4 regions of the Massilia sp. 2TAF26 genome follow, and region 3 is predicted to be linked to each of the others. Evidence: predicted binding sites of a transcription regulator. Region 3 holds the regulator's gene; each other region holds the start of a gene.
What was found. The regulator LexA, encoded in region 3, represses DNA repair genes until DNA is damaged. The targets are predictions, from matches to a motif close to ACTGTATNNNNATACAGT.
Positions count from the first base shown of each region.

Region 1: the regulator LexA is predicted to act here: its motif matches at 5,599-5,616, upstream of AB4Z32_RS15890 (putative DNA modification/repair radical SAM protein).
Region 2: the regulator LexA is predicted to act here: its motif matches at 4,833-4,850, upstream of AB4Z32_RS02870 (ATP-dependent helicase).
Region 4: the regulator LexA is predicted to act here: its motif matches at 5,551-5,568, upstream of AB4Z32_RS03990 (DNA topoisomerase IV subunit B).

Region 1 is NZ_JBFRFV010000014.1:70,899-78,698, reverse strand. Features, by position in the region: gene epsC (serine O-acetyltransferase EpsC) at 796-1,728, shown strand; gene AB4Z32_RS15900 (TraB/GumN family protein) at 1,732-2,751, opposite strand; gene AB4Z32_RS15895 (UdgX family uracil-DNA binding protein) at 2,846-4,360, opposite strand; gene AB4Z32_RS15890 (putative DNA modification/repair radical SAM protein) at 4,357-5,586, opposite strand; gene AB4Z32_RS15885 (alpha/beta fold hydrolase) at 5,740-6,540, shown strand; gene AB4Z32_RS15880 (M16 family metallopeptidase) at 6,545-7,800, opposite strand, start outside.
Region 2 is NZ_JBFRFV010000002.1:161,127-168,926, reverse strand. Features, by position in the region: gene AB4Z32_RS02885 (CaiB/BaiF CoA transferase family protein) at 1-872, shown strand, start outside; gene AB4Z32_RS02880 (phosphohydrolase) at 952-1,563, shown strand; gene AB4Z32_RS02875 (SIR2 family NAD-dependent protein deacylase) at 1,550-2,380, shown strand; gene AB4Z32_RS02870 (ATP-dependent helicase) at 2,701-4,806, opposite strand; gene AB4Z32_RS02865 (hypothetical protein) at 5,108-5,296, opposite strand; gene AB4Z32_RS02860 (hypothetical protein) at 5,492-5,662, shown strand; gene AB4Z32_RS02855 (chromate transporter) at 5,717-6,310, shown strand; gene AB4Z32_RS02850 (chromate transporter) at 6,307-6,894, shown strand; gene fghA (S-formylglutathione hydrolase) at 6,973-7,800, shown strand, end outside.
Region 3 is NZ_JBFRFV010000044.1:12,601-20,400, reverse strand. Features, by position in the region: gene AB4Z32_RS26085 (replicative DNA helicase) at 1-122, opposite strand, end outside; gene rplI (50S ribosomal protein L9) at 240-692, opposite strand; gene rpsR (30S ribosomal protein S18) at 726-1,016, opposite strand; gene priB (primosomal replication protein N) at 1,036-1,320, opposite strand; gene rpsF (30S ribosomal protein S6) at 1,354-1,737, opposite strand; gene lexA (transcriptional repressor LexA) at 2,021-2,662, shown strand; gene AB4Z32_RS26055 (tetratricopeptide repeat protein) at 2,768-3,532, opposite strand; gene AB4Z32_RS26050 (tetratricopeptide repeat protein) at 3,607-4,416, opposite strand; gene AB4Z32_RS26045 (tetratricopeptide repeat protein) at 4,437-5,240, opposite strand; gene AB4Z32_RS26040 (cystathionine gamma-synthase family protein) at 5,323-6,564, opposite strand; gene purF (amidophosphoribosyltransferase) at 6,623-7,800, opposite strand, start outside.
Region 4 is NZ_JBFRFV010000003.1:76,538-84,337, reverse strand. Features, by position in the region: gene AB4Z32_RS04040 (vWA domain-containing protein) at 1-432, shown strand, start outside; gene AB4Z32_RS04035 (CPBP family glutamic-type intramembrane protease) at 463-1,044, opposite strand; gene AB4Z32_RS04030 (hypothetical protein) at 1,054-1,413, opposite strand; gene AB4Z32_RS04025 (SRPBCC family protein) at 1,503-1,949, shown strand; gene AB4Z32_RS04020 (VOC family protein) at 2,001-2,405, shown strand; gene AB4Z32_RS04015 (antibiotic biosynthesis monooxygenase family protein) at 2,545-2,874, opposite strand; gene AB4Z32_RS04010 (NIPSNAP family protein) at 2,871-3,200, opposite strand; gene AB4Z32_RS04005 (ArsR/SmtB family transcription factor) at 3,279-3,956, shown strand; gene AB4Z32_RS04000 (hypothetical protein) at 3,969-4,328, opposite strand; gene AB4Z32_RS03995 (gamma-glutamyl-gamma-aminobutyrate hydrolase family protein) at 4,504-5,457, opposite strand; gene AB4Z32_RS03990 (DNA topoisomerase IV subunit B) at 5,698-7,698, shown strand; gene parC (DNA topoisomerase IV subunit A) at 7,756-7,800, shown strand, end outside.

The DNA.
Region 1 (7,800 bases), on a different contig from region 3:
CAGCGGTGGTCAGATCGGTATTAAAAAACGTCGTGTAAGGCGTTAGGGCCCCAGCGTGAGCGGGGGAAATGAGTATAGAACAAAAGCTTAGAAGGCCCAGGAATGCCTGCGTCGATCTCATTTTCATGACATTAACCTTTTCGTTAAATGATTTTATTAACAAGGGACTGCGCACACTGGATAGCATAAACCGTGCCAACAGGATTCACACGTTATAAATCAGTGACTTAGAATTTTGTTCTATAATATTTTTCATCGTCCTTGTAAATTTTCTCGACAGTCTTCGTTCCAGTTACTCGTATCACATATCCCAATCTCTCGAGTCCATCGTTAAAATGATACTGCTTCGGCTTAACGTTGGGAGTGCCTTATCACAGCACCAGCCTATGAGAACTGATCGGATAATATGACATCTCTTCTTTCATCGAATAAAATCAAATCCTGCGCCAGTCAATAAAATTCATAAAAATCAATCACTTAAGTTTGCATGAAATTAATATTGCAATAATTCATGAAAAAAATTTAAAATATAGACTTTTATTTTTAAATTTCAATTTAAAAATATTTATTTACTGATGGAATTTCTGTTGAAATGCAGGCAGCTTGACCAAGCCCGAAGCCGCTGTCCCGACGTGACCTAAGATGCCCAGTACAGGCGACTGCGCAAGCCGGTAGAAACTTTCCGCATGAGCTAGCATTTTTATATTCATTGGAATCCGCAAACCGGCCCGATATATTGGAAGCGCGGCGCGCACGCCCTGGCGCCCAGCGCTTATTTCACTCGAGGAACAACTGATGGCTCACTTCGACATTGGCGCGATCGTGCGCGACCTGCACGACGCCCGCCAGCAATGGCGCCAGGCCCACCGTCCCGCCGGCGAGGTACGCGGCATTGAATTTCCTTCGCGCGATGCGCTGGCGGACATCATCGGCCAGCTCAAGGGCGTGCTGTTTCCCATGCGCCTGGGGCCGCCCGGCCTGCGCCGGGAAAGCGAAGACTTCCACGTCGCCCACGCCCTCGATTCCGCCCTGCACGCCCTGCTGCGCCAGGTCCAGATCGAGCTGCACTACAGCGCCGCGCTGAAGCAGCGCACCGACGGCGACATCGCCAGCCAGGCCATCGAGGCCACCCGGTCCTTCAGCGCCGCCTTGCCGCAAGTCCGCATGGAAATCGACAGCGACGTGCTGGCCGCCTACCAGGGCGACCCGGCAGCGCGCAGCGTCGACGAAGTGCTGCTGTGCTACCCCGGCGTGCTGGCGATGATCCATTACCGCCTGGCGCACCGCCTGTACGAACTCGGGCTGCCGCTGCTGGCGCGCATCATCTCCGAACTGGCGCATGCCGCCACCGGCATCGACATCCACCCCGGCGCGAAGATCGGCACCGGCTTCTTCATCGACCACGGCACCGGCGTCGTGATCGGCGAGACCGCCGTGATCGGCCAGCGCGTGCGCCTGTACCAGGCCGTCACCCTGGGCGCCAAGCGCTTCCCGACGAATGCCGACGGCAGCCTGCAGAAGGGCCTGCCGCGCCATCCGATCCTGGAAGACGACGTCGTGATCTACGCCGGCGCCACCGTGCTGGGCCGCATCACGATCGGCAAGGGCGCGGTCATCGGCGGAAACGTCTGGCTGACCCACGACGTGGCGCCAGGCGCGCGTGTGGCCCAGGCCGCTTCGCGCGAAGAAGTGTTCGAGACCCTGGGTTTGCCTGGCGATCCGGGCTGATCGTTATTTGGGGTTCTCGACCGTATAACCCTTGGCCTGCAACTCGGCCAGATAGCTCTTCGGGCCGAGCACCTGGCTCATCGACAGCAGCGCGAAGGTGCTCGCATTCTTCGCGAGCGCCCGTTCCGCCGTCTTCATCCATGCCACCCGGCCGCGTTCGCGCATGTCCTGGAAGGCCGGATTATTCCGAGCGAACGAACCGTTCATCATGGCGTCGTTGCAGGTGTCTTCGCGCTCGGCATAATCGAGCTTGCCGATCTCGGCGATGTTGCCGTTAGCCCAGGCATTCGCGCGCAATTTCATCGCATCGATATCGCCTTCGAAACTCTCCAGGGTCTTGGTGAAGCAGGCCACGTCTTCCATCTGCGACTTCTTGAAGTCCTTCAGCGCCTCGCGCGGATGCTCGAGCGTGACCGAGACACCGGTGCTGGTGAGCTTCACGTCGTGCTTCCTGGCGATCTTCTCGATCTGATCGGCGACTTCCCCTCCTTTCGACAGCCCGCTTTTCTTCAGCCCCGCATCCAGCAACTCCTCGGCGGCGAAGAAGGGACGGTAACGCTCGACGCCGTCGTCGCCGCCGATGTATTTCTGCTTCAGCACAGTCCAGCGTCCATAGACATCGGCCGGCAGCAGGTCGTGCAACTCGGCGCCGTCCGGGTTCTTCTTCAGGCCGATCAGCGATGGCAGCATGCTCAGTCCGCTCATCCAGCCGACCGTGACGCTGACCCCGGGACGCAGCAGCACCTCCTGCGATTGCGCCACCAGGCGTTCGACCCGTACCGAATCCCATTCCATCTTTTGCGGCAGCGGCGAATGCATGGCGAACACCCACATCACGTGGCCATCCTTCGAGACTTTCCAGAGACCGGGACCGGGACGCTTGCCCGAGACGACGACCGTGGCGGGCGCCGCGTCGAGCTCCTGCCCGGCGGGCGCGGATGCGGGCGGCGGATCGGTCTGCGCCAGCGCGGCGGCGCCGAGCAGGCTCAGGGACAAGGCACAGGCAAAGCGTGCGGCAAGCATCGGAGAACCCCTTATTGTTGTGTTGCCAAAGCTTAGCTAACTGGCATCAAGAGGGCTACTCGCGTAACAGCTTGTCACAAAGCATGCATATCTGTCAGTCGGCAGCGGGCGGCTCTTCCGGCTGCCGGTCCAGCAAACCGTGGGCCAGCTTCAGCCCCTCCACCATGGCCTGGAAGGCTTCGCGCTTGGCGTCCTCGCCCGGCACCCGCAGCACGTAGGAGGGGTGATAGGTGGTGACGATCCAGTGGCCTTCGTGGAAGACCGGCTTGCCCATCGCGTTCTTCAGCGTCACGTTGGCGCTACGCATGACCGACTTCAGGGCGGTCGCGCCCAGCGCCACGATCACGGCCGGTCTTACCTGGGCCAGTTCCTTGTCGAGCCAATAGTGGCAGGCTTCGATTTCCTTCTGCGCCGGGGTCTTATGGAGGCGCCGCTTGCCGCGCGGTTCCCACTTGAAGTGCTTGACGGCGTTGGTCACGTAGATGGTCTCGCGGTCGACGCCGGCCGCCTCGCACACGCGGTCGAGCAGCTTGCCGGCGGGGCCCACGAAAGGCTGGCCGGCCAGGTCTTCCTGGTCGCCCGGCTGCTCGCCGACGAACATGATCTTCGCCTTCTTCGGCCCTTCCCCGCCGACGGCCTGGGTGGCGAACTGCCACAGCTCGCAGCGCCGGCACTCGTCGAGTCTGGACGGCTGCTGCCGCTCCGGCTGGGCATCCTCGGGGGCGATCGGGATGGTCGTGCCCTTGCGCTGGCCCACCGCCTCGTACTGGCCGATCTTGCGCGCCCCCATCGCTGCCTCGGAAATCATGTGCGGCACGATTTTGCCTTCTGGCAAATTTTTCCAGCGGTCCGATGTGATGTGCTGGCGCATCACCTCGGCATTCAGGCGCGCCGGATTGAACACGCTACGGTAGTAGGTCAGCCACAGGGCCTCGCCGGTATCCTCCAGGTCGTCGGAATTCTTCACCAGCGGGCCGGTATTGTGCAGGGTCTGGCCATCCCACAGTACGCTGGCCTCGGGCGTGGCGATCATCCAGCTGACCTTGCCCATACGGGAAATAAAATGCTCGGCGACCTGGGGCAGCACGTCGTGGCGCGGCTCGTACCAGGCGACGAAGCGTGGCGGCCCGGCTTCAGGCGGGCGTTCGCGGAATCGGATATAGGCATGCATGTCGTGTTCCTCGCGGCGCACCGCCTTCACCATCGCATGCAGGCGCGCGCCGTCTTCGTCGGCCGGCGACTGCACCTCGTGCTCGCCCTGCTGCCAGCGCCAGATCACGCGGTAAAGAAAGGCCCAGCGGTCCGGCACGCGGCAGCAGGCGGCGCTTTGCAGCATGTCCATCAGCGAGCGCGGAATGCTCGGCGCGCCGTGTTTCGGTCCGTGGCGCGCCGGGTCCGATGCGGGCGGCGGCAAGTCGGAAGGATTATGCGGCTGCTCGGCCGTGGACGGCGCACCCGAGAACAGGTCGCCGCCGGCGTAGGGCGTGCTCCAGGTAAGCAGCTCCGGCGGCACGTCGTGGACCAGCAGTTCGCGCGCCGCCTCGCGCCATTCGGCGAAGGTCTCGACCAGCAGCGGCTGGCCCGCACGCTGTCGGTCGATCGCGCTCATGCCGCCTGCAGCTCCGGCCACAGCTTCATCTGCTGCGGGGCATCGGCCATGTTCCGCCGCAGCAGTTCGGAGGACGCCGCGTCTTGCGCCGGCTTGTAGTCGGCGGTGACCACGAAGGGCGCCAGCTTCTTCAGGCTGCAGCGCAGGCGCGACAGATCCTCCCAGCGGATCCGGCGCAGGCGGCGCAGGTCGATGAGCCGTTTGGCCGAACGCAGGCCGATGCCGGGTACGCGCGCGATCATGGCTTCGTCGGCGCGGTTCAGGTCGAGCGGGAAGTGCTCGCGGTTGCCGAGCGCCCAGGCCAGCTTGGGGTCGATGTCGAGCGCCAGGTTGCCCGCCTGCGGCATCAGTTCGCCGGCCGTGAAGCCATAGCCGCGCAACAGGAAATCGGCCTGGTAGAGGCGGTGCTCGCGCAGCAGCGGCGGCGGCGCGGACGGCACGCTGGAGGGGCTCTGCGGGATCGGGCTGAAGGCCGAGTAGTAGACCCGCTTGAGCTTGTAGCTGCCGTACAGGGTCTGGGCCGTGTTCAGGATGGTCTGGTCGTCGCTGGCGTCGGCGCCGACGATCATCTGGGTGCTCTGCCCGGCCGGTGCGAAGCTAGGGGCCTTCGGGTGCTCGTCCTTCTCGTCGAGCTTGGTGCGGATGGCGCCCATCGCCAGCTTGATCGTGTGGACGCTTTTTTCCGGCGCCAGGCGGGAGACGCTGTCCTGGGTCGGCAGCTCGATGTTGACCGACAGCCGGTCGGCGTACTTGCCGGCCAGCTCGATCAGGCGCGGGTCGGCATCCGGAATCGTCTTCAGGTGGATGTAGCCGCGGAACTTGTGCTCCTCGCGCAGACGCCGCGCGACCTCGACCAGCTGCTCCATCGTGTAATCGCTGGACTGGATGATGCCCGAGCTGAGAAACAGCCCGTCGATGTAGTTGCGGAGGTAAAAATCCTGGGTCAGCTTGACCACTTCGTCGACCGCGAAGCGGGCCCGCGGCACGTTCGAGCTGCGGCGATTCACGCAATACTGGCAGTCGTAGATGCAGAAGTTGGTCAGCAGGATCTTCAGCAGCGATACGCAGCGTCCGTCCGGCGTGTAGCTATGGCAGATACCCATGCCGTTGGTGGCGCCCAGGCCGTCCTTGTCGGCCGAATCCCGCTTGGGCGCGCCGCTGCTGGCGCAGGAGGCGTCGTATTTGGCGGCATCGGCCAGGATCTCGAGCTTGTCTTTGAGTTCCATTGCGCAGTAAATACTGTATGGATGAACAGTATAACGCAGTTCATGCCGGCACGGCGGTACGTAGACGCACGCAATGGAAGTTCAGCGCATGCGTTTGCAACATTAGTAAACTGTGATAGTTTGCAATTTGTTTTTTGGCGAATCTGAGTACCAATGTCTGTCCAATTCCGCAATAACGTCCACGTCGCCGGCGCCGGCCACGCGACCATGGTGTTCGCCCACGGCTTCGGCTGCGACCAGACCATGTGGCGCTTCCTCGCCCCCGCCTATGAAGGGCGGTTCCGCACCATCCTGTATGACCTGACCGGCAGCGGCGATTCCGACCGCACGGCCTATGACCGCGCAAGGCATGGAAGCCTGCATGGCCATGCCGACGATTTGCTGGAAATACTGACCGCCTGCGCGGCCGGGCCGGTGATCTTCGTCGGCCATTCGGTCAGCGCCACGATCGGCATGCTGGCGGCGATCAAGGCGCCGGAGCGCTTCGCTGCGCAAGTCATGGTGGGGGCGTCGCCCTGCTACATCAACGACGGCGATTATGTGGGCGGCTTCAGCCGCGAGGATATGGACAACCTGCTGGCGTCGATGGACGACGATTTCCCGAGCTGGTCACGGCGCATGGCGCCCATGCTGATCGGGGCGAAGCGGCCGGCGCTGACCGCGGAGCTGATGGCCAGCTTCATGCGCAACGACCAGGGCATTGCCCGCCATTTCGCCCGCGTGACCTTCCTGTCCGACCACCGCGCCGACCTGGCTCGTTCGACCGTGCCGTCGCTGATCCTGGAATGCAGCGACGATCCGCTCGTCCCGCGCGAGGTCGGCCACTACCTGCTGCGCCACCTGCCGAACAGCAGCCTGGACGTCATCGACGACGAAGGCCACTGTCCGCACATCAGCGAGCCGACCGCCAGTTCCCGGGCGATCGATGCCTTCCTGGCGCGGACGCTCGGCTGAGCGCTCAGCGGACCGGCTTGCCGTCCGCGTCCAGCACGGTCACCTCGCCCCAGCCCAGCTTGCGGATACCCGGCTCGACCTTGCGCAGGTCGCCGATCACCAGCCACACGACTTCGTCCGGATGCACGTAGCGCGCGCCGGCGCCGGCCAGCTGCTTGTCGCTCAGCGAGCGCATGCCGCCGGCGTAGCGGTTCCAGTAATCGTCCGGCAGGCCGAGGTTGATGCTGGTGATGGCCGCGCCTTCGAGCGCATCCAGGGTGGCGAAGCGGCCCGGCAGGCGCGAGGTCACGTTGCGCATCACGCTGTCGAATTCCTCGCCGGCGATCGGACGCTGGCCGGCGATGTCGCGGATCTCCTTCGACACTTCCTGCATCGCCTCGACCGTCTTGTCGGTCTGCACCGGCGCGATCGTCAGGAAGCTGCGCTGGCCGCGCATGTCGATCATGCGGGCGGTGGTGCCGTAGCTCCAGTGCTTGTCGAGGCGCAGGTTGCGGTTCAGGCGCGAGGTCGCCATGCCGCCGAAGTCGTGCATGACGGCCTGGATCGCCAGTTCGTCCGGCTGGCCGGACGGCAGCGAGACGTGGGCGGCGACGATGGTCGACTGCGGCGCCTCCGGCTTGTCGATCAGGTAGATGCGCTTGCCCGCGGTGGCCGGCACGCTCGGCACCTGCTTGGCGGGAGCGCTGCCGGCCTGCCATTTGCCGAAGCTCGACTCCAGCGCCGGCATCAACTTTTCGAGGGTGGTGTCGCCGGCCACGACCAGGGTCGCGCTGCCCGGACGGAACCAGGCGTCATGCCAGCGCGCGACGTCGTCGCGGCTGATGGTCCGGGTGCTGGCTTCGGTGCCGGAAGCCGGACGGCCGTAGGCATGGCCCGCGCCGTACAGGATGCCCGGGATCACGCGCACCGCGAGGGCGCTCGGCTGGGCCTTCTCCTGCCCCACCTGGGCCAGGCGGCGCTGCTTGGCCAGCTCGACCTGGTCCTGCGGGAAGGTAGCGTTGAGGGCGGCGTCGGCCATCAGCGCCAGCGACGGCGCCAGGTTGGCGCTGGTTGCCTTCAGGCGCAGCACCGACTGGTCCTGGGAGGTGCCGGTGCTGATGTCGGCGCCCAGCGATTCCAATGCGTCGGATAACTGGAACGCGTTGCGCGCCTTGGTCCCCTTGTCGATCAGGCCGAGGCTCAGCGACGCCAGGCCTTCCTTGCCGGCCGGGTCGGCGGCGGCGCCGGCATCCAGCACCAGCGCGGCGTTAACGATCGGCG
Region 2 (7,800 bases), on a different contig from region 3:
TCAGGGAGATCAATCCGGGCCTGATCTACTGCTCGGTGTCCGGCTACGGCCGCGACGGCCCCTACGCGGACAAGGGCGGCTTCGACCTCATCGCCCAGGGCTTTGCCGGCCTGATGTCGGTGACCGGCGAACCCGGACGCCCGCCCGTCAAGACCGGCAACTCGATCGCCGACATCAATGCCGGCATCCTGGCGGTGGTCGGCATCCTGGCCGCCTATGCGCACAAGCAGAAGACCGGCCAGGGCCAGGTGGTCGACACCTCGCTGATGGAAGCGGCGCTGCAGCAGACCTACTGGCACGCGGCGATCTATTTCGCGACCGGGCACTCCAGCGGCCCGACCGGCTCGGCCCACCTGCTGACCGCGCCCTACCAGGCCTTCCAGGCCAGCGACGGCTGGATCAATATCGGCGGCGCCAACCAGGCCAACTGGGAGCGCATCGCCGACGTGCTGGGCCACCCGGAATGGCGCGAAGACCCGCGCTTCGCCGACAACGGCGCGCGCATGCGCAACCTGAGCGTGCTCACCGATGCGATGGCTGCGGTGCTGAAGACACGCTCGCGCGACGAATGGATCGCCGCCTTCGACGCCGCCGGCGTGCCGGTCGGTCCGGTGCATACGATCGCCGAAGCGCTCAGCCATCCGCAGGTGGAGGCGCGCGGCATGGTGGTCGAGGTCGAGCATCCCCAGGCCGGTACCACGCGCGCGCTGGGCTGCCCCGTGCATTTTTCGCAGACGCCCACCCGCGTCGACCGCCACGCGCCGATGCTGGGCGAGCATTCGCGCGAACTGCTCAGGGAGTACGGCTATGGCGACGAGGAGATCGACGGTTTCGCGGCCGACGGGGTGATCGAGGAAGCCCGGCTGGATTAGGCGCTGCGTGTACAATCCCCCCATCTGAAACAATGATGGGGCTTCCTTGATGGTGCAGGACCTGCGTGCCTGGGTTCGTATGCCTTCCGGCAAACGGCTCGATTTGCTGAATCCCACGCCCTTCGACTGGGACGACGCCGACCTGGCCCTGGGCCTGGCCCGCACCTACCGCTGGGGCGGACACTCGGCCTGGCCGCTGCCCCTGTCGGTGGCCCAGCACTCGATCTGCGTGATGCTGCTGCGGCGCGCCGCCTCGCCCATCCCGCTGTCCCCGGTGATCGAACTGCGCGAACTGCTGCACGACGCCGAGGAAGGCCTGCTCGGCTTCGACGCCGTGTCGCCGCTCAAACCCTTCCTTGGCGAGGGCTTCAAGGCGCTCACGCAAAGACTCGAACACATGGTCTTCCTGCGCTACGGCCTGCCGGCCTGGACACCCACCGAACACGCGAAGCACAAGCAGGCCGACCGCCTGGCCGCCGCCAGCGAGGCCGTCCACGTGGTCGGCTGGAAGGAAGAAGAGGTGCGCACTACCTTAAAGATCCGCGCCGCCGTGCTGGAGGAGGATCCGTTGGCGGCGCGCTACCGCTGCCGTCCCTGGGAACCGTGGCCGCCGACCGTCGCCGCCGAGCGCTTCCTGGCTGAACTAGACCACCAGAAGCGGCTCATCGATGCCGAAGATGTCCGTGACTGAGGCATTCGACGCCGCCATCGCCCGCGCTGCCGTCTTGATCCGCGAGGCCGACGCCCTGCTGATCGGCGCCGGCGCCGGCATCGGCGTCGATTCCGGCCTGCCCGACTTCCGCGGCGACCACGGTTTCTGGCGCGCCTATCCGCCGCTGGCCGAACTCGGCATCCGCTTCGTCGAGATCGCGAACCCGCGCAGCTTCGCCCACCATCCCGAACTGGCCTGGGGCTTCTATGGACACCGGCTGGCGCTCTACCGCGACACGGTGCCCCACGAAGGTTTTGCGATCCTGCGCGAACTGGGCGAGCGCCTGCCGCTGGGCGCCTTCGTCTTCACCAGCAATGTCGACGGCCAGTTCCAGCGTGCCGGCTTTCCCGAGGAACGGCTGGTCGAATGCCACGGCTCCATTCACCACCTGCAATGCAGCCACCCCTGCGGCGAGGCGATCTGGCCGGCGGATGCGGTCCGCCCCGAGATCGATCCGGCCGACTGCCTGATGCGCCCGCCCCTGCCGGCCTGCCCGCATTGCGGTGCGCTGGCGCGTCCGAATGTCCTGATGTTCAACGACGGCGCCTGGCTGGACGAGCGCACCGAAGCGCAGTACGAACGCCTGGAGGGCTGGCTGGCGCAGGCGCGGCGCCTGGTGGTGATCGAGCTCGGCGCCGGCACCGACGTGCCCTCGGTGCGGCGCATATGCGAGTCCCGGAGCGCGCCCCTGGTCCGCATCAATCCGCGCGAGCCGCGGGTGCCGTCCGCGCGCGACGTCGGCATTCCGGCCGGGGCGCTGGAAGCCTTGCGGCGCCTGCGCGAGCATCTGGACTGAGCCGGCCGGGCCCATCGCCCGGCGCAAGAATTTACCTGACGAAAATGCCAAGGCTTTTCTCAAGATCAGGCCCTAAATACTTGATTCCACAGCCTTTATTTTCATATCCACAGGAAATGTGGATAAAGTTGTGGACAAGCGCCTCTTGACAAGCCGGGAGGGCAGTATTGGTGCGGGTTTCAACAAATTGCCCGTTCAACAGGCAAAATCTTAGCCCTGCAAAATCAAGGACTTAGCTAAGCCCCAGTTTTGTGCAGGACATGGCTATGCGGCAAATTCCTACAAGGGTAGGACACGGGGGATAACTATTCTTTCCAAGCTCATTTCCAGCGGCTTCGCGCCCGCTCGCGCACCAGCATCCTTACTTCGTCCGGCATCGGCTTGCGGCTGTGCGGCGTATCCCCGTTCACCCACACGCATTCCTCGTAATGCTTCAGCATCGCCGGGCTGATGAAGCGGGTTCGCTGGGCGTAGACATGCCGGTCGCCCATCTGCGACTGCTGCTTGATGAAGAAGCGGTTCGGCACCACCAGGTGCAACTGCTCCCTGGCGCGCGTCATGGCCACATACAACAGGCGCCGCTCCTCCTCGATGTCGTCGCCGCTGCCGGTGGCCATGTCGGAGGGGATGCAGCCGTCGACCACGTTCAGCACGTGCACCGACTGCCACTCCTGGCCCTTGGCCGAATGGATGGTCGACAGGATCAGGTAATCCTCGTCCAGCAGCGGCGGACCGGCGCGGTCGCTGGTCGCTTCGGGCGGATCGAGGGTCAGCTCGGTCAGGAAGGTCTCGCGCGAACCGTAGCCGCCGGCCAGCGCCACCAGTTGCTCGAGATCGGCTGCGCGCACCGGGGCGTCGTCGTACAGGCGCTCCAGGTGGGGCTGGTACCAGCCGCGCACCAGTTCGATGTCCATCGGCCAGCGTAGCCCGGGCGTCCGCAGGTTGCGGAACAGGGCCACGAAGGCTTCCCAGTCGCCCTGGGCGCGCGCCGGCGCTTCGAAGGCTTCCACGGCCGCAAGCGGATCGACGGCCTCGCCTACCGCATCCAGCAGCCGCGCCGCGTTCGCCGGGCCGATGCCGGGGATCAGCTGGGCGACACGGAATCCGGCCAGGCGTCCGGCCGGGTTCTGGGCGAAACGCAGCACCGCGAGGATGTCCTTGATATGGGCCGCTTCCAGGAATTTCAGGCCGCCGAACTTCACGAAGGGGATGTTCCGGCGCACCAGCTCCAGCTCCAGCGCGGCGCTGTGGCTGGCGGCGCGGAACAGCACCGCCTGCTGGGTCAGCCTGGTGCCGGCTTCGCGCTGTTCCAGCACGCGCTTGCAGACCCAGCGCGCCTGCTCGGCCTCGTCCGGAATCAGCACCAGCTGCGGCTTCGCCGTCGACACTTTATCCGTCCACAGCGTCTTCGCATGCCGCTCCAGCGCGGCGGCGATAACGGCGTTCGAGGCATCCAGGATGGGCCGGGTGGAGCGGTAGTTGCGGTCGAGGGTGATGACGCGGGCCGGCTGCGAGAAGGCTTGCGGGAAGTCGAGGATGTTGCGCACCGTCGCCCCGCGGAAGGAATAGATGGCCTGGGCGTCGTCGCCGACCACCATCACGCCCTGCCCGTCCGGCTTCATGCCCTGGATGATGGCGGCCTGCAGGCGGTTGGTGTCCTGGTATTCGTCGACCAGCACGTGGTCGAACAGCGCGCCCAGCTCCGGTCCGAGTTCCGGGTCGGACGCCATCTCGGACCAGAACAGCAGCAGGTCGTCGTAGTCGAGCACGTTCTGCTCCTGCTTGGCGTCGACATAGGCGCCGAACAGGCGTTTCAGCTGCTCCTCCCATTCGCTGCACCAGGGGAAGGTCGTCTGCAGCACCTCGCCGAGCGCGTCCTGGCTGTTCACCACGCGCGAATAGATGGCCAGGCAGGTGCCTTTCAAGGGAAACCGCTTCTGGCCACCGGTAAGGCCAATATCCTGGCGCACCATGCCCATCAGGTCTTCGGAATCGCCGCGGTCGTGGATGGTGAAGGAGGACTCCAGCCCGATCCGGCCGGCGTACTCGCGCAGCAGGCGGGCACCGATGCTGTGGAAAGTGCCGGCCCAGGGCAAGCCCGCCACCGCCTGGGGCGAGGTCCCGAAGACGCGCTGCAGGACGCCGCCGGCGCGCTGCACCATCTCGTTGGCGGCGCGCCGCGAAAAGGTCAGCAACAGGATGCGCTGCGGATCTGCGCCGGACTGGATCAGCCGGGCCACGCGGTGGGCCAGCGTATTCGTCTTTCCCGAGCCGGCGCCGGCGACGACCAGCAGCGGCCGCGGCATGGCGAGGCCGACGTCGTGTTCGACGGCCGCGCGTTGTTCCGGATTCAGGGACGCATAGGGGTCGGGCAGCGGATCATGCAGCGCGGGTGCGGAAACGCTGGGGTCGGCGGTATCGGGCATAATGCAACAGGTCTGGAGATGCCAGAACTGTACATTTATCCAGTAGAGTTAGGCAAGCCCCATAAGCTGGCCAGGCTTGTTCAGATATCCACAAAATCTGTGAATAACCATGTGGAAAAGCACCCCCTTGACATGCGGGAAGCAAGGAATGATGCGGCTTTCAACAATTTGCCCATTGTGCGTGCAGGATGTGAAGCACGCAAAATCAAGGGCTTACGATGTCAAGCGGCGCACGATTCAAATATTTTTGCAAGATGCATTGCAGAAAAATTTGTGCATAACCACGACACCCCAGAAACACTCAAGCGGAGGGCGGGCGGCGGCGTTCCGGCTCGCCCAGCACCCTTTCGATGACCGCTGGATCGATGTCCCGCGAGCGCAGGAATTCCACGGCCGAGATCGTGCCGTCGCGTGATTGCAAGGCTACGCCGAGATCGACGACGCTGCTGCGCTGCGCATCCAGGCGCTGGGTCAGGCTAGTTTGCTCCATTGCATCTCCTGTTTGATCGGAATCGAGGCCGCTTGCCGCAGATGCAGTATCGGCCAGATTAATTGCAAGTCAAGAGGACATATCGCATCCGCATATTACGCGCAGATGACGGCGCAGCGCATCCGCGTGCGCCGCCGCCGCGCCGCCCGGCCTAGAATGATCCCGTCAACCATCACCAGCGAGGACCCCATGGCCATGACTCCCGATCCCGACCTGAAACCGGGCGACGAAGCCGAACCGGGCACCCCGGGCGCGGGCGAGGACCTGTGCGAGACCTGCGGCGGCAGCGGCAAGCTGGCCGACGGCAAGATCTGCCCGGAATGCGAAGGTTCCGGCCGCGTGATGCGCGGCATCGGCGGCGGCTAAAGCTCAGCCACTGCCACATGGACAGGAGGGTGGGCGCAGCGCGATAATCGGTGCATGACTACCTCGCCGCATCCGCTGCCGGGGGAGCCCGGCTCCCCGCCCCGCCCGCAATCCCTGTCCGACCTCTTCATCTCCTTCACGCTGCTGGCCTTGCAAGGTTTCGGCGGCGTGCTCGCCGTCGTCCAGCGCGAGCTCGTCGAGCGCAAACGCTGGCTGACCCAGGAGGAATTCATCGAAGACTGGGCCGTCGCCCAGATCATGCCGGGCCCGAACGTGGTCAACCTGTCGCTGATGATCGGCGGCCGCTATTTCGGCCTGCCCGGCGCCATGACCGCCCTGGCCGGGCTGCTGGCCCTGCCGCTGGTGCTGGTGCTGACTCTGGCGGTGCTGCACGACCGCTTCGCCGACAGCCCGCAGGTGGCCGGCGCCCTGCGCGGCATGGCCGCCGTCTCGGCCGGCCTGATCGGCGTCGCCGGCCTGCGGCTGGCCGCGGCCCTCAAGCGCAGCCCGCTGCCGATGTCCTGGTGCCTGGCCATCGCCGCCCTCGGCTTCGTGCTGGTGGCGCTGCTGAAATGCCCGCTGCTGTACGTGCTGCTGGGCCTGGGCGGCCTCGGCTGCGTCCTCACCTGGCGCCGCCTGACATCATGAGCCCGGCACACGAGACCCTGCACCTGGCGCTGGCCTGGTCCGACTGGCTGAACCTGTTCGGCCACTTCCTGCTGCTGTCGACGATGTCGATCGGCGGCGCGATCTCGACCTCGTCCGAGATGCACCGCTTCCTGGTCGAGCAGCACCACTGGTTGACCCAGGACCAGTTCAACGCCGCGATCGCCCTGGCCCAGGCCGCGCCCGGCCCCAACGTGCTGTTCGTGGCCCTGATGGGCTGGCACGTCGGCCTCAATGCCGGCAGCGTCGGCGCCGCCCTGTTCGGCGTGCTGGTCTGCATGGTCGGCATCATGACGCCCTCGACCATCATCACCTACACGGCGGCGCGCTGGGGCCACCGCAACCGCGACCTGCGCGCCGTGCGCGCCTTCAAGCAGGGCATGGCGCCGGTGGTGATCGCCCTGCTGCTGTCGACCGCCTGGATCCTCGGCAGTTCGGCCGGCGGCGGACAATGGCGGCTGTGGCTGCTTTCCGTCGCCGCCGGCGCGGTGATCTGGCGTACCCGGCTGCACCTGTTGTGGGTGCTGGCGGCCGGCGCCCTGCTCGGCGCGCTCGGCATCGTCTGAGTTCGCTGCAATGTCTACTGCAAGACGGCGGCGCAGCGGGCATACTTATGCAATTGTTCACCTATCGATGGAAAGACGATGACCGATCTTGCCCAAGCCAATGTACTCAGCGAACACGCCTGCTTCGGCGGCGTGCAGCGCTTCTACCAGCACGACTCCAGCGCCATCGGCCTGCCGATGCGCTTTTCCGTCTACCTGCCGCCCGGAGCGGAAGGCAAGAAGCTGCCGGTGCTGTTCTACCTGGCCGGGCTGACCTGCACCGAAGAAACCTTCATGATCAAGGCCGGCGCCCAGCGCGTCGCCGCCGAGCTCGGCGTGATCCTGGTCGCGCCCGACACCAGTCCGCGTGGCGCCGGCGTTCCCGGCGAGACCGACAGCTGGGACTTCGGCGTGGGCGCCGGCTTCTATCTCGACGCCAGCGCCGAGCCCTGGGCCCGCCACTACCGCATGGAAAGCTACATCCTCGAGCTGCGCCAACTGGTGCTGGCCACCCTGCCGGCGGATGCGGGCCGGGTCGGCATCTTCGGCCACTCGATGGGCGGGCACGGCGCCCTGACCCTGGCGCTGCGCCACCCGGACCTGTTCCGCTCGGTCTCGGCCTTCGCGCCGATCGCCGCGCCGACCCGCTGCCCCTGGGGCCAGAAGGCCTTCGGCGGCTATCTCGGCCAGGACCAGGCGGCCTGGCGCGCCCACGACGCGAGCGAGCTGGTGAAGGATGCCGGCCGCGCAGTGTTCCCGGACGGCATCCTGATCGACCAGGGCCTGGCCGACAAATTCCTCGCGGAACAGCTGTATCCGGAAGCCTTCGAGGAAGCCTGCCGCGCCGCCGGCCAGCCGCTCGAACTGCGCCGCCACCCCGGCTACGACCACGGCTATTACTTCATCTCGACCTTCGTCGAAGATCAT
Region 3 (7,800 bases):
TCGGCAATGCGGTCCCACGCCGCGTTATCGCGCAGCAGGCCGCCGATGACGGACTGTTCTGCTTCGATGGAATGCGGGGGAATGCGGAGCGACTCGATCTGCGGGTCTGCTGGGGTGTTCATGGCCGACATTATACCTTTTCCGCATCGCCGGCTGAAATGATTGGTGATTTTCCAAGCATAAAAAAAGCCGGGCAAGCCCGGCTTTTTTCATTCCTGCAACAGATGTTGCTGGATTATTTAGGCAGCTTCGCCCACGACTGCAACAGTCACGTCGACGACGACGTCGGTGTGCAGTGCGACGGCAACCGGGTGCTCGCCGGTGGTCTTCAGCGGGCCGGTCGGCATGCGCACGTTGGCCTTTTCGACGGCGAAACCTTGCTTGCTCAGGGCTTCAGCGATGTCGAAGTTGGTCACGGAACCGAACAGACGGCCGTCCACGCCAGCTTTCTGGGCGATGGTGATGGTCATGCCGTTCAGCTTGTCGCCCTGGCCTTGAGCGGCTGCCAGTTTCTCGGCGGCTGCTTTTTCCAGTTCGGCGCGCTTGACTTCGAACTCGGCCACGGCCGATTCGGTTGCACGGCGGGCTTTCTTTTGCGGGATCAGGAAGTTACGTGCGTAACCGTCCTTGACCTTGACGACGTCGCCCAGGTTGCCGACGTTGACGACTTTTTCCAGCAGGATGACTTGCATATTATTCTCCAGTATACGTGTCGTGACCGACGATTAAGCGTTGTGCAGGTCGGTGTACGGCAGCAGGGCCAGGTAGCGGGCGCGCTTGATGGCGGTGTCCACTTGGCGCTGGTAGTGCGCCTTGGTACCGGTCAGGCGTGCCGGCATGATCTTGCCGTTTTCCTGGACGAAATCCTTCAGGGTGTCGACGTCTTTGTAGTCAACCTGTTCCACGCCTGCAGCGGTGAAGCGGCAGAACTTCTTGCGCTTGAACAGCGGGTTCTGCTGTTTACGCTTCAGTTTTTCCTTGGCTTTGTTTTTGTCGAACTTTTTACCGAATGCCATTTTAGGCTCCTGTATCTATCTAAATGAAATCAATGATGTGAAACACCAGGGCTTTGCTGTTGCGGTTCTTCCTGGCCATGAACCCTCGAAACTCGTAGACGGCACCGAGTTCGGCGTCGGCAAATCGCTTCGAAACATCGCCCGCGGCCAGCGCGGTGATCTCGAATTCGACCTGCCTGGCAATCCCTGCTTCCACCTGCTGCGATCCATGTTGCAGGATGCCGCTGACGATGGGGATGCCGGCCGGGGTGTAGCGCAGGGCATCGCGTTCCGCGATGCTTGCGACCAGCAACAGCTCGTTCACTGCCCTTGCGCGCTTCTTTCTTAAGATTAAGAATTAAGCGGCTGCGGCCGGAGCAGCTGCCTGCTCGGCGCGATGGCTCTTGGCTGCGTCTTCGCGCTGCACCGATTTCATCATCGGCGACGGCGCGGTTTCGGCCTTCTTCATCTTGACGGTCAGGTGACGCAGCACGGCATCATTGAATTTGAATGCGGTTTCCAGCTCGACCAGGGTCTCGTTGTCGCACTCGATGTTCATGCAGATGTAGTGTGCCTTCGGCAGCTTCTGGATCTGGTAAGCCATTTGACGGCGGCCCCAGTCTTCGACGCGGTGGATGTTACCGCCGCGCGAGGTGACCGTGGTCTTGTAGCGCTCGATCATCGCCGGAACCTGCTCGCTCTGGTCCGGGTGGACGATAAACACGATTTCATAATGACGCATGCAACACTCCTTAAGGACGTTTAAACAAATGCCCACCTCGGCGTCAAGACGAGTGTGGGAAGGGAAAGCCCGACATTATAACCGCAAAAACGTCAAGAGCTCAATCGCCATTTCGAGGCCGCGTTGGCGGCCCGGCTTGCCTACCGAGCATCGGCTGTGCCCGGCAGGCAAAAAAAACCGGCAAATCGCACGGATTCCCCTTGCGCCCGGCGCAATACTGTACAAAAATACAGGGTATCGGGTTCGCCCCGCACTACCGCTCACCTACGAATTAATCTTTGACATGCTCAAGCTCACCGCACGGCAAGAACAGATCCTCAACCTGATCAAGGAAGCGATCGACAACACCGGTTTCCCGCCGACCCGCGCCGAAATCGCGCAGGAGCTGGGCTTCCGCTCGGCCAATGCGGCCGAGGAACACCTGCAGGCCCTGGCCCGCAAGGGCGCGATCGAAATCTCCCCCGGCACCTCGCGTGGCATCCGCCTGGTCGGCGCCGCAGCCGAACCCGCTCCGGCACCGGCAGTCCCGGCCGCCCTGCTGATGTCGCTGCCGCTGGTCGGCCGCGTCGCCGCCGGTTCGCCGATCCTGGCCCAGGAACACGTCGAGGCCACCTACTCGGTCGACCCGGCCATGTTTTCGAGCAAGCCCGACTTCCTGCTGAAGGTCAAGGGCTGGTCGATGCGCGACGCCGGCATCTGCGACGGCGACTTCCTGGCCGTCAAGAAAGTGGATTCGGCAAAGAACGGCCAGATCGTGGTCGCCCGCATCGGCGACGAAGTCACCGTCAAGCGCTACCGCAAGAGCGGCGGCACCATCGAACTGCTGCCGGAAAACCCGGACTTCTCCGTCATCACGGTCGATCCGCACACCGACGAGTTCGCGCTCGAAGGCCTGGCCGTCGGCCTGCTGCGCTCTTGGCACTGAGCTGGCACTAAGCCGGCACCGAGCCGGCACTAATTTTTGCCACTTGGCAAAATAAACGCCCCGCCCGGCTTGCGCCTGCGGGGCGTTTCTCATTCGGCGGACGGCTTACTTCGTGCCTGCGCCGTTATAGTTGTTCTTGCGCGCTTCCAGGTCCTTCTCGCGTTCGGGCGTCGGCCCGCTCTTGACGATCTCGTTGTGCTGGCTGACATAGGCGTCGGTGGCGTCGCGCCAGACCGTGAAGTCGGCCACGACCATCTTGGCGCTGATCCTGGCGTCTTCCGACAGCCCCTCCTGCACCGCGTCCAGGTGCTTGCTTGCCGTCTCGTATTCGGCCTTGGTCATCAGTTTACGGATGTCCTCGGGAATACGCTTGCTCAGCGGGGTGACCGCATTCAGGTGCTCGGCATAGCGGTTGTAGCAATCCTGCCAGGTCTTCATCTTCGCGCTGTAGCGGTCGATCTCCTCGGTCTGGCGCGACACCGCCGGGAAGCGCGGCGCCGGGCAGCGGTACTCGTCGGTACGGACATCCGAGCCGTCGTATTTCGTCATCCAGTAGTCGATGTCGGCGCGGCGGACCTCGCGCTGCTTCATCATCTCGAGCGAGGCGATGGCGACGGCATTGCCTTTGGCCGCCGCCTTGCGGAACCAGGCGGTGGCCTTGTCCATGTCGATGGCGCCGGCTTCGCCGTAAAAATACATTTCGCCCAGGTGCTGCTGGGCCGTGACGTTGCCGGCATTGGCCAGCCTGGTGTACTTCTGCAGGGCTTCTGGATAAGCCTTCTTGGCGAACAGGGCGTCGGCATCGGCCAGCTCGTCGGCACGGACGGAGCCGGCCGCCAGCAATGCGACGCATAACAGGAGAGTCTTCATGGAAAAGAGCTGTGAAGCAGGGCTGTGAAAAAGAAATTTATCATACCCCCACAGCCCTGCCAGCTCAACAATCCTTACTTGTTGCCGCCCCACGAACGCTGCGGACGCGGCGCCTGCTCCCCCATTTTACGCAGGTAGGAATCATTGGCTTCCCGTGCGTGCTGTTGCTCGTCGTTATGGCGGCGCTTGTCGTCCTCGGTCCTGGCGTTCGCCTCGTTGACAAACTTTTCGGTGGCCGCGTACCAGGCGTCACGGTCGCCGGCAAAGGCCAGCGCCTCGGCCTGGCGGCGCATGGCGGCGCCCGTCAGGGCATCGTTGACGCGGCCGGCCGCCTGCTCGGCCTCACGCGGACTCATCAACTTGAAGACGTCGGGCGGGATACGTTTGCTGCCTTGCGGCGCCTGCTTCACGTTGGCGACGAAATCGTTGTGGCAGGTTTCCCACTGGGCGATCTCGGCCTGGATGCGGTTAATTTCCTCATTGGTCCTGGAGACCACCGGAAGCTTCGGTATCGGGCAGGCAAACTTGCCCGATACCAGCTCCTCGCCCTTGTAGCCGCCGGTCCAGTAAGCCAGGTCGGCGGCGCGCTCCTCGCGCTGCTTCAGGATCGCCAAGGTCTCCTTCGCGCCGCCATGCCCGCCGGTGGCGGCCTTCTGCAGCCAGGCCTGCGACTTGCCCAGGTCGGGCGCGGTGCCGTTGCCATGCCAGTACATCTCGCCCAGGCGGAACTGCGCCTCGGCATTGCCGGCGTTCGCCAGCTTCGTCAAGATCGGCAAGGCCTTGTCGTATTCCTTCGCGCGCAAGGACTTTTCGGCATCGCCCAGATCGTCGGCCCGCGCCATCCCGGCGGCCAGCATCAGCACCGCAAATGCAAGTCGTTTCATCGTCGCTCCCGATACAAGCCTTATTTGCCGGTCGACGCGGGCTGGGCAAAGGTGGCGCCCTGCGTGACCCTGCGGTTGTATTCGTTGCTGGCATCGGCCGCGCGCCGGTTCTCGACGTCGAGCTGGCGCTTGTTCGCCTCGCTCTTGGCATTCGATTCCGCCACGAAGGACTGGGTTGCCGTGTACCAGGCGTCGCGCTCCGAGGTGAAATTCAGCGCCTCGGCCTGGCGGCGGCTGATCACGGCCACCGTGACGTCATCGATGCGGGAGGCGGCCTGCTCGGCTTCGTGCGGGCTCATCAGCTTGAGGATGTCGGCCGGGATGCGCTTGACGCCCGGCGGCGCCTGGTTCACGCCGGCCACGAAGTCGTTGTAGCAGGTTTCCCATTGCGCGATCGCGGTGCTGACCCGGTTGATGTCCTCATTGGTCTTCGACACCTGCGGGATCTTCGGCATCGGGCAGGCGTACTTGCCCGTCACCAGGTCATCGCCCTTGTAGCCGGTCCAGTAAGCCAGGTCGCCGGCACGCTGTTCGCGCTCCTTGAGGACCGCCAGCGACTCCTTCGCGCCGCCATGGCCGGACGCTGCGGCCTTCTGCAGCCAGGCCTGCGACTTGCCCATGTCGACCGCGGTGCCGTCGCCATACCAGTACATTTCGCCCAGGCGGAACTGCGCTTCGGCATTGCCGGCGTTCGCCAGCTTCGTGTAGATCGGCAAGGCCTTGCCGTATTCCTTGGCGCGCAAGGCTTTTTCGGCATCGCCGAGATCGCCGGCCCAGGCCATCCCGGCGGCCAGCATCAGCACCGCAAATGCAAGTCGTTTCATCGTCTCTCTCCACATGATTGGTGAGAGCGATCATAGACTTGCCTTTGTTTTATGACAATTCGCTATGGATAAAACGCCGTGTTCAGTCGGCCAGCGCGTTGCCGAAGTCGGCCAGCAGGTCCGCCGTATCCTCGATGCCCACCGACACCCGGATCAGGGATTCGGCGATGCCCATGCTGGCGCGGCGCTCCGGCCCCATCTCGAAGAAGATCGTGTGCGCGACCGGGATCACCAGGGTGCGGGTGTCGCCCAGGTTGCTGGCCGGGATCGCGATCTGCAGGCGGTTCAGGTAGTCGAAGCAGTCGATGCCCTCCTTCAGCTCGAAGCTAAACAGCGAGCCGTAGGCACGGAACAGGCTGGTAGCGATGCCGTGCTGCGGGTGCGAAGGCAGGCCCGGGTAGTGGACGGCGGCGACGCGCTGGTCGACTTCCAGCATCTTCGCCAGCGCCAGCGCGTTGGCGCAGGTGCGGTCCATGCGCAGGGCCAGGGTCTCGGCGCCGACGGCGATGTGGTGGGCGGCCTCCGGCGCCAGCGAGGCGCCGAAGTCGCGCAGCGATTTGGCGCGCAGCTGGGCCATACCCTGGGCCTTGGCCGGCTGCTTGCGGAAGTTCGGCGCGATGTTCGGATAGGCGCTCCAGTCGTACAGGCCGGTGTCCGTCAGGGCGCCGCCCAGCGCCATGCCGTGGCCGCCGATCGACTTGGTCAGCGAATTGACCACCAGGCCGGCGCCGACCGCCTTCGGGCGGAACAGCCAGGGCGTGGTCATGGTGTTGTCGACCACGTAGAGGATGCCGCGCTGGCGGCACAGCTCGCCGATGCGCGCGAGATCCGCGATCTGAGTGCGCGGATTGGCGATGGTCTCGACGAACACCAGGCGCGTGTTGGGCTGCAGCGCCGCTTCGACGTTGGCGACGTCGGTGGCATCGACGAAGGAGACCTCGGTGCCCTGCCCCGCCACCGTGTTCCACAGGCTGTTGGTATTCCCGAACAGGAAGCTGGACGAGACCACGTGGTCGCCTTCCTTCAGCAGCGCCTGGGCCAGCGCGCCGATCGCTGCCATGCCGGTGGCGAAGCACAGGGTGGCGACGCCGTCTTCCATCTTGGTGATCTTGTCTTCCAGCGCCGACACCGTCGGGTTGCCCTGGCGGCCGTAGCGGAAGCCCGGTTCCTTGCCCTGGAAGACCGAGGCCAGCTGGCGCGCGTCGCCATAGCCGAAGGCCACCGAGGTGTGGATGGGCTTGTGCAGCGAGCCCTGCTCGATGGTCTTGCGGCGGTCGTTGTGGAGGATGGTGGTGGTGAAGCCGTAGTTGTTCGTGTCGCTCATGATCGTGTCGGTACAAATGAAAACGGGCGCCCGAGGCGCCCGTACGATGATACGTGATTTACTCCGCCGCTACCGGCGGGTTCAGATTCAGCTGGGTCCGCACCAGATCCTCGGACGACTTGCCCGAGCTCTTGTGGCGGTGGTTCTCCAGCCTGTCCAGGTACTCCGGCGAGATGTCGCCGGTGATGTAGACGCCGTCAAAGCAGGACGCCTCGACGCTGGTCAGCGCCGGATTCACGTCCATGATCGATTTCTTCAGCGCCTCGATGTCCTGGTAGACCAGGCGGTCGGCCGTGATCTCGCGGCACACCTCTTCCACGGTGCGGCCGTGGGCGATCAGCTCGTCGCGGGTCGGCATGTCGATGCCGTACACGTTCGGGTACAGCACCGGCGGCGCGGCCGAGGCGAAGAAGACCTTGCGGGCGCCCGCTTCACGCGCCATCTGCACGATCTCGCGGCTGGTGGTGCCGCGCACGATCGAGTCGTCGACCAGCAGCACGTTCTTGTCCTTGAACTCGGAAGCGATCGCGTTCAGCTTCTGGCGCACCGACTTCTTGCGCATGCCCTGGCCCGGCATGATGAAGGTGCGGCCGATGTAGCGGTTCTTGATGAAGCCTTCGCGGTACTCGACGCCCAGTTTCAGCGCCAGCTGGATCGCGGCCGGACGCGAGGAGTCCGGGATCGGCATCACGACGTCGATTTCCTCGACCGGGATCTCCTCGCGGATCTTGTCGGCAAGGTATTCGCCCATGCGCAGGCGGGTCGCGTAGACCGAGGCGCCGTCGATGACGGAGTCAGGACGGGCCAGGTAGACGTATTCGAAGGCGCAGGGATTCAGCGACGGGTTCTCGGCGCACTGGCGCGAATGCAGCTGGCTGGCGTCGTCGATGAAGACCGCCTCGCCCGGCGCGATGTCGCGCACGAAGCGGAAGCCCAGGCCCTCGAGCGCCACCGATTCGCTGGCGACCAGGTATTCGGGGCCGTTCTCAGTCTCGTTCACGCCCAGGCACAGCGGACGGATGCCGAAGGGGTCGCGGAAGGCCAGCAGGCCGTGGCCGGAGATCTGGGCGATCACGGCATAGGCGCCGCGCACGCGCTTGTGCACCATGGCAACCGCCTTGAAGATGGCATCCGGATCCAGCGAGTAGCCGTCGGCGGCGGTCTGGATCTCGTGGGCCAGCACGTTCAGCAGCACTTCCGAATCGGAACCGGTGTTCACGTGGCGGCGGTCGATGC
Region 4 (7,800 bases), on a different contig from region 3:
CGCACCGAGGAACTGTTCTCGGCGGCGAAGACCGAATTCAAGAACATGGAGTTCTTCTACTTCCACAACTGCGTCTACGACTACCTGTGGAAGAACAACCGGCGCCGCAGCTCGGAGCGCTTCCCGACCTGGGAAGTGCTGCGCAAATATCCGCCCGACACCCGCGTGATCTTCGTCGGCGACGCCACCATGAGTCCCTACGAGGTGCTGGCCCCGGGCGGATCAAGCGAATACAACAACGAGGAAGCGGGCGCCGAATGGCTGGCGCGCTTCTGCAACGCCTTCCCGAAATTCGCCTGGCTGAATCCTGAGCCGGAAAGCCTGTGGCAGTACCGGCAGTCGATTGCCGTCATCAAGCAGATCATGAATAACCGGATGTTTCCGGTGACGATAGATGGGCTGGAGCGGGCGATGCGCCTGCTGAGCAAATAAGGTCCGCGTGGGCGCGGGGAGCCTACCCTACTAACGAATCGCGGCTCGAACGATCATCAAGCCCACGATATCGATCCACGCATGCACCAGCATCGAAGCCAGGAGGCCGACACGCTGGAACACGAAGCCCAGCACCACGCTGCCGACGAACACGCCGGCCGCCTGCGCCAGCGCGGCGCCATCCAGCTTGCGGAAGCGGTACACCGGCACGTGCGTGACCAGGAACAGCAGCGAGACGATCCACACGCCCAGCAGCGGCTGCAGGGCCGCGCGGAACAGCATCTCTTCGCCAACGGCGGCGGCGATGCTGATCCACAGCGGATTCAGGCCGCCCAGGTCGAGCTTGGCATAGCTCTCGATGGTGCGGGCGCTGGAGGCCGAGTTGGCGGTCATGCGGAACAGCAGCCATGACACGCCGGCGGCGAGCAGCGCCAGCACCTGGCCGACCAGCAGCTGGGTCAGCGGCCCAAGCGGACGGCTGAACAGTTCCAGCGGATGCGGCCGGCCGAACCAGATGATGGGGGCGGCGATCAGGCAGAAGACCAGGCAGGTCAGCAATTGGGAAGCGAGGCGGATCGGGGCGCGCGGTGCGGTCTGTGGAGCTTGGGTCATCCCGCCATTCTATCCCAGCGTACCGGGCCGCCTTTCAAGGGCGTCCGGCAAGGCCGCATACCAGTCCGCGTATGGCGTGTTCGCCACCATCCTGCGATTGAAATCCGGCGCGCCGTCCGTCCACCACACCGGCCCGCGTTCGCCCAGTGCGCGCTTGGCTTCGTCGACGTCGCGGCGGGCGCCGCGTTCGGCCGCCACGTCGCCGGCCTTCTTCGCGACGCCGACCTGGCGGCGCGCCTTCATCAGCCTGTCGACCCATTCCTGCCTGAGTTCCGGCGCCAGCGCAGGATTGCTCGTGCGCCAAAGCCGGCCATTGACGACGAAATAACGTCCGTCCGGCGTCACGGGATATTGTCGGGAGCTGGACATGGACTTACTCTAGCATGTCGAATCTGCCGGGCCTCGTTCGTCGTACCATCGGAGGGATGTCCTCTGCCACCAACGATAAGGAAGCTATCATGACCACCAACACCGTCGAGCTGCACCGTGTCCTGAAATCCAGCGCCGACCGCGTCTACCGCGCCTTCACCACCGCCGCCGCCTTCGCCAAATGGCTGCCGCCGCATGGCTTCATCGGCACCGTCCACGAGATGGACGCCCGGGTCGGCGGCCGCTACCGGATGTCCTTCACCAATTTCACCACCGGCCATATCCACTCCTTCGGCGGCGAATACCTGGAACTCGCGCCGGGCCAGCGCCTGCGCTACTCGGCCGAATTCGACGATCCGAACCTGCCTGGCCAGATGCAGACCACGGTGCAGCTGCGCGAAGTGTTCTGCGGCGTCGAGGTCAAGATCCGCCAGGAAGGGATTCCGGCCATGATTCCGGCGGAAGCCTGCTATCTGGGCTGGCAGGAGTCGCTGGAACTGCTGGCGAAGCTGGTCGAGGCCGAGATCAGGGACTGAGCCGACGGGCCGCGCTATGATGTGGGCCTTCGCTCATCAAAGGAGACATGCATGCTGAATCACGTGATGCTCGGGTCGAACGACCTGGAACGCTCGAAACGCTTCTACGATGCCGTGCTCGGCACGCTCGGTGCCGGCGAGCCCTTCCGCGACACCGCCGGCAGCGGCCATACGCGGCTCTTCTACCGCCACAACGGCAGCACCTTCTGCATTACCGAGCCCATCAACGGCGAAGACGCCACCTTTGCCAACGGCGGCACCATCGGCTTCAAATGCGATTCGCCGGAACAGGTGCAGAAGTTCCATGACACCGCGGTCGCGCAGGGCGGCACCTCGATCGAAGAGCCGCCGGGCTTGCGCGAAGGCAGCATCGGGAAGATGTATCTCGCTTACGTCCGCGATCCCGACGGCCACAAGCTCTGCGCCATCTATCGTCCTAAGAACCTTTCCCGGTAGGCGGGGGGAAGCTCATGACGATGCATGGCAAGTGCGGGCAAGGCGCGAGGAGGCCGCATGGCGAGCCATGCAACGACGAGCAACGCAGCACCCGCTTGCCAGGCGCGTCAGGAGCGACTCCGGCCTACTGGGATAGGTTCTAGGTATGCGACGGCACCTGCTCGCGGTCGTGCAAGCCGTAGTCGCGCACGACCTCGGCCACGCGCAGGCGGTAGCCGCGGAACACGCCCTGCCGCCCGCGCGCCTGCGCTTCCCGGTGCGCGGCCTGGGTGCGCCAGCGCCGCACCGCCTCCTCGTCGCGCCAGAACGACAGAGACAGTAGCCTGCCCGGCCGGCTCAGGGATTCGAAGCGCTCGACGGAGATGAAGCCGTCGATGGCCTCCAGTTCGGCGCGCAGCGCGGCTGCGGTACCGAGATATTCCTGGCGGTGCGCCGGGTCCGGATCGACTTCGAAGATCACGGCGATCATCGCTGCGGCTCCGACTGGAAAGTGCCTTCCACCAGTTCAGTGAAACTGCGTTCCTCGCGCAGGATGAATCTGCTTTCGCGCGCGAAAGTGAAGTTGGCACACGCTTCCTCGTCCTGCCTCAGGCGAGCGCGGTAGGCCTCGTAGGCGGCCAGGCTGTCGAAGCCGACCAGGCCCCAAGCCTCGTAATTCGTGCCCTCGTGCGGCAGGAAGTAGCCGAGCAGGCGTCCGCCCAGCCGAGGAATGATGCGGCCCCAGTTTTCCGCGTAGCGGCGGAAGGCCTCTTTCTGGATGGGGTCGATTTCGTAACGGATGAAGCAGGTAATCATGGTGATGTGGACTCCTTGTGATGGACAGGGCCACTCTAGTCCTTTGCCATCCCCCGATGCTTCGGTTAGCATCGAAGCATGAGGGACGGACCGAACATCACGAATATCGCCGCCATGATCGGCGACCATGCGCGCGCCGAAGTGCTCACCGTTCTGATGAGCGGCATGGCGCTGACCGCGACCGAACTGGCGGACGCCGCCGGCGTCACGCGCCAGACCATCAGCGGCCACCTGGCCAAGCTGCAGGATGCCGGCCTGCTGTCCGTCGAGGCGCAGGGCCGGCACCGCTACTTCCGCATCGCCGATGCCGAGGTCGCGCAATTGCTGGAATCACTGATGGGCGTGGCCTTCGGCACCGGCGCCGTGCGGATGCGCTCCAGTCCGCGCGAGCCGGCGCTGCGCAAGGCCAGGGTCTGCTACGACCACCTGGCCGGCGAGCTGGGCGTGCTGATCTACGAGCGCCTGGCGCAGCGCGGCGCTTTTTCTCTCGGCGCCGATGGCGTCATGCTGACCGATGCGGGCCGCGGCGCGGTGCGCGCCCTCGGCATCGATCTCGACAGGCTGCCGGCATCGCGCCGGCCCTTCTGCCGCACCTGCCTGGACTGGAGCGAGCGCCGCCATCACCTGGCCGGCCAGCTCGGCACGCTGCTCCTCGACCGCTTCCAGCAACTGGGCTGGGCCGGGCGCGTGCCGGACTCGCGCGTGCTCGCTTTCACGCCGGACGGCGAAGCGGCCTTGCGCGCCTGGCTGGACTGAACTCCCGCCGGCTCAGGTGGCCAGCGCCGGGGTCTTGAAGATCCCCGGACGCAGGATGTGCGACAACAGCGGCCGCCTGGCTGGCGCCGGCATGCGGCTGTCGACCAGGTCTTCCCACTTCACGCGCAGCTGCTCGCAGGTGGCGCGCAGCACCGGCTCGGCGTCCGGCAGGCGCGCCAGGGCATCGAGGTGGCGCTCGATCACGGCAGCCAGTTTGACGCAGGGACCTTCGTCGTCGGGATTGCGCGGGTCGCGCTTGGCGCTGCGGATCGTGTACTGCGACATCAGGTGCAGCAGGGCCGCGATCAAGAGGGCGTGGCGGGTACTGGGGGTGCCGGATGCGGGGGTGTCGTCCAAAAAATCGTCGTCCATTGGGCCTCCTTGCTTTCATGAGAATGATTCTCATTTAGATTATGGAGGCAGTTTGATGGCTGTGCAAGCGAAATACGTCGTTGCCGCGCATGATCTCGTCGTCCCCGCGAAGGCGGGGACGACGGTAACAATAGCGGGAACGACGGTGGTCAATCGCAGGGACGACGGTAGTTATTTAAAGCCGCGTCTCGCGCGCAGCCCGCAAAAACTCATCCAGCACCGGCGTGCAATCCAGCAGCTCCGTCCCCTTCGCCCGGTGGAACTCCGGATGCCACTGCAGCCCCATCACGAAGGGTGCGCGCTGGTAGCGGATCGCTTCGACGATCCCGTCCGGGTCCGACATCGCCTCGACGTGGATGTCGCGGCCCAGGTCCTTGACGGCCTGGTGGTGGATGGAATTCACGATCGGGCGCTTCTGGTCGGGGAACATCTTGCCCAGCGAGGAACCGTGCGGGAAGACGATGGCGTGGCGGTGGGCGTCGTAGTCTTCGTGCACGTGGGCCAGGGCATCGGGGACATTGGTGGCGACGTCCTGGTAGAGGGTGCCGCCGAAGGCGACGTTGATCAGCTGGCAACCGCGGCAGATGCCGAGCACCGGCTTGCCGGCGTCGACGAACTCGTGCAGCAGCTCCAGTTCATATACATCGCGCGCGCGGTCGCCGTTCCATTCGGGCCTGGTGGGCGTTTCGGAATAGGTCATCGGCGAGACGTCCGCCCCGCCCTGCAGCACCAGCCCGTCCAGGTGGCGCGCGTAATGGCGCATGGTGATGTTGCTGGGGTGGAGCAAACCACCGGTGTTCACGGTCGGCACCATGAAGACCAGCACATCGCGCGACATCACCCATTGCGCGATCGACTCTTCGAGGTATTGCAGGTTCTTGCTGCGCAGGCCGACGGCGCCCGGTTCCGGATGAAAGATGCGGGCGGAAACGCCGATGCGCAGGGTGCGCCGCATGAAGTCGCGGCTGAAGCGGTCGCTGAGGGCGCGCCAGCGCGAACGCAACACGCGGCCGGCCAGATTCAAGGGTGTATCGCCCTGCCGCAGGTAGCGCGACGCATTTCCAGACGCGCGCCGGTCAGGCACGCGCGGCGACCCCGCAGTTTCACGGTCTTCATTGTCCTCTGCCATGAACTCACTATAGCCCTGCCATAGGCGCGCACGATTCCCATTTACAGAATCTCACATCCAGCACTTGCAAACTTCGGCGCAACAGGCAAAAATACTGTATTTCCATACAGTGTTGCGTTAGCCACTCTTCCCAAAAAGCGCGTAAGCACCGACACTGGCGCCTTTTGCCGCGTCGTTTGGCGTTCTCATTTCCGCCCGACAAGATAGAATGCGCAGGCATTCGACATACAACTATCCAGCATGGCCACCAAGAAAACTGCAACCGACTACAGCGAATCATCCATCCGGGTCCTGAAGGGACTGGAGCCCGTCAAGCAGCGTCCGGGCATGTACACGCGCACCGAGAACCCGCTGCACATCATCCAGGAAGTGATCGACAACGCCTCGGACGAGGCGCTGGGTGGTCACTGCAAGAACATCGCCGTGACGATGAACACGGACGGCTCGATCACGGTCGAGGACGACGGCCGCGGCATCCCGGTCGGCATCCACCCCGAGGAAGGCGTCTCCACCGTCGAGATCGTGTTTACGCGCCTGCACGCGGGCGGCAAGTTCGACAAGGGTTCGGGCGGCGCTTACGCCTTCTCGGGCGGCCTGCACGGCGTCGGCGTGTCGGTCACCAACGCGCTGTCGAAGCGCCTCGAAATCACCGTCTGGCGCAAGGACGAGCAAGGCAACGGCGTGCACCAGCTGGCCTTCGAGCACGGCGACGTGGTCGAGCCGCTGAGCTCCAACCCGGCCGAGCGCGGCGGCAAGAAGAACGGCACCCGCGTCACCGCCTGGCCGGACGGCAAGTACTTCGACTCCCCGACGATCCCGATGGCCGAGCTGCAGCGCCTGCTGCGTTCGAAGGCCGTGCTGCTGCCGGGCGTCACCGTCACCCTCACCAACGAAAAGACCGGCGATACGCAAACCTGGCGCTACGACGAAGGCCTGCGCGGCTACCTGCTTGAAGCGCTGGCCCAGACCGTGGGCCAGGGCCAGACCGTGATCCCGCTGTTCGAAGGCGCGCAATATGCGGCTGCAGGGGATGAGGGCTTCGCGGAAGGCGAAGGCGCGGCCTGGGTCGTGGCCTGGACCGAGGAAGGCGCCGTGGTGCGCGAATCTTATGTCAACCTGATCCCGACGGTCAGCGGCGGCACCCACGAATCCGGCCTGCGCGACGGCCTGTTCGGCGCAGTGAAGAGCTTCGTCGAGATGCACTCGCTGCTGCCGAAGGGCGTCAAGCTGCTGCCGGAAGACGTGTTCGCGCGCGTCTCGTTCGTGCTGTCGGCGAAGGTGCTGGATCCGCAGTTCCAGGGCCAGACCAAGGAGCGCCTGAACTCGCGCGACGCCGTGAAACTGGTGTCGACCTTCACCCGTCCGCCGCTCGAGCTGTGGCTGAACCAGCACGTCGACTACGGCAAGAAGCTGGCCGAACTGGTCATCAAGCAGGCGCAATCCCGCCTGCGTTCGCTGCAGAAGGTCGAGAAGAAGAAGTCCTCGGGCGTGGCCGTCCTGCCGGGCAAGCTGACCGATTGCGAATCGACCGACATCACCCGCAACGAACTGTTCCTGGTCGAGGGCGATTCCGCGGGCGGCTCGGCCAAGATGGGCCGCGACAAGGAATTCCAGGCCATCCTGCCGCTGCGCGGCAAGGTGCTGAACACCTGGGAGACCGACCGCGACCGCCTGTTCGCCAACAACGAGATCCACGACATCGCGGTGGCGATCGGCGTCGACCCGCACAGCGCGGACGATACGCCGGACCTGTCCGGCCTGCGCTACGGGAAGATCTGCATCCTTTCCGATGCGGACGTCGACGGCTCGCACATCCAGGTGCTGCTGCTCACTTTGTTCTTCAAGCATTTCCCGGCCCTGTTCAAGAACGGCCACGTGTGTGTCGCGCGTCCGCCGCTGTACCGTGTCGACGTGCCGGCGCGCGGCAAGAAACCGATCCAGAAGCTGTACGCGCTGGACGACGGCGAACTGCTGGCGATCGAGGACAAGCTCAAGAAGGAAGGCCTGAAGGAAGGCGTGTGGAGCATCTCCCGCTTCAAGGGTCTCGGCGAGATGAACGCCGAACAGCTGTGGGAAACCACGATGAACCCGGATACCCGCCGCCTGCTGCCGGTGGCCTTCGGCGACTACAACCTGGCCGAATCGTCGGCGCGCTTCAATATGCTGATGGGTAAAGGCGAAGCCGCCGCCCGCCGCGCATGGCTGGAAGAGCACGGTAACGAGACGGAAGCGGACATTTGATGCGCACGTAATGCGTGGGCACGGCGTGCCCACGCACCGAATACGAATAGATAGAACATGAGCCAAGCAAGCCTCTTCGAACAACAACACGAGCCGGCCGGC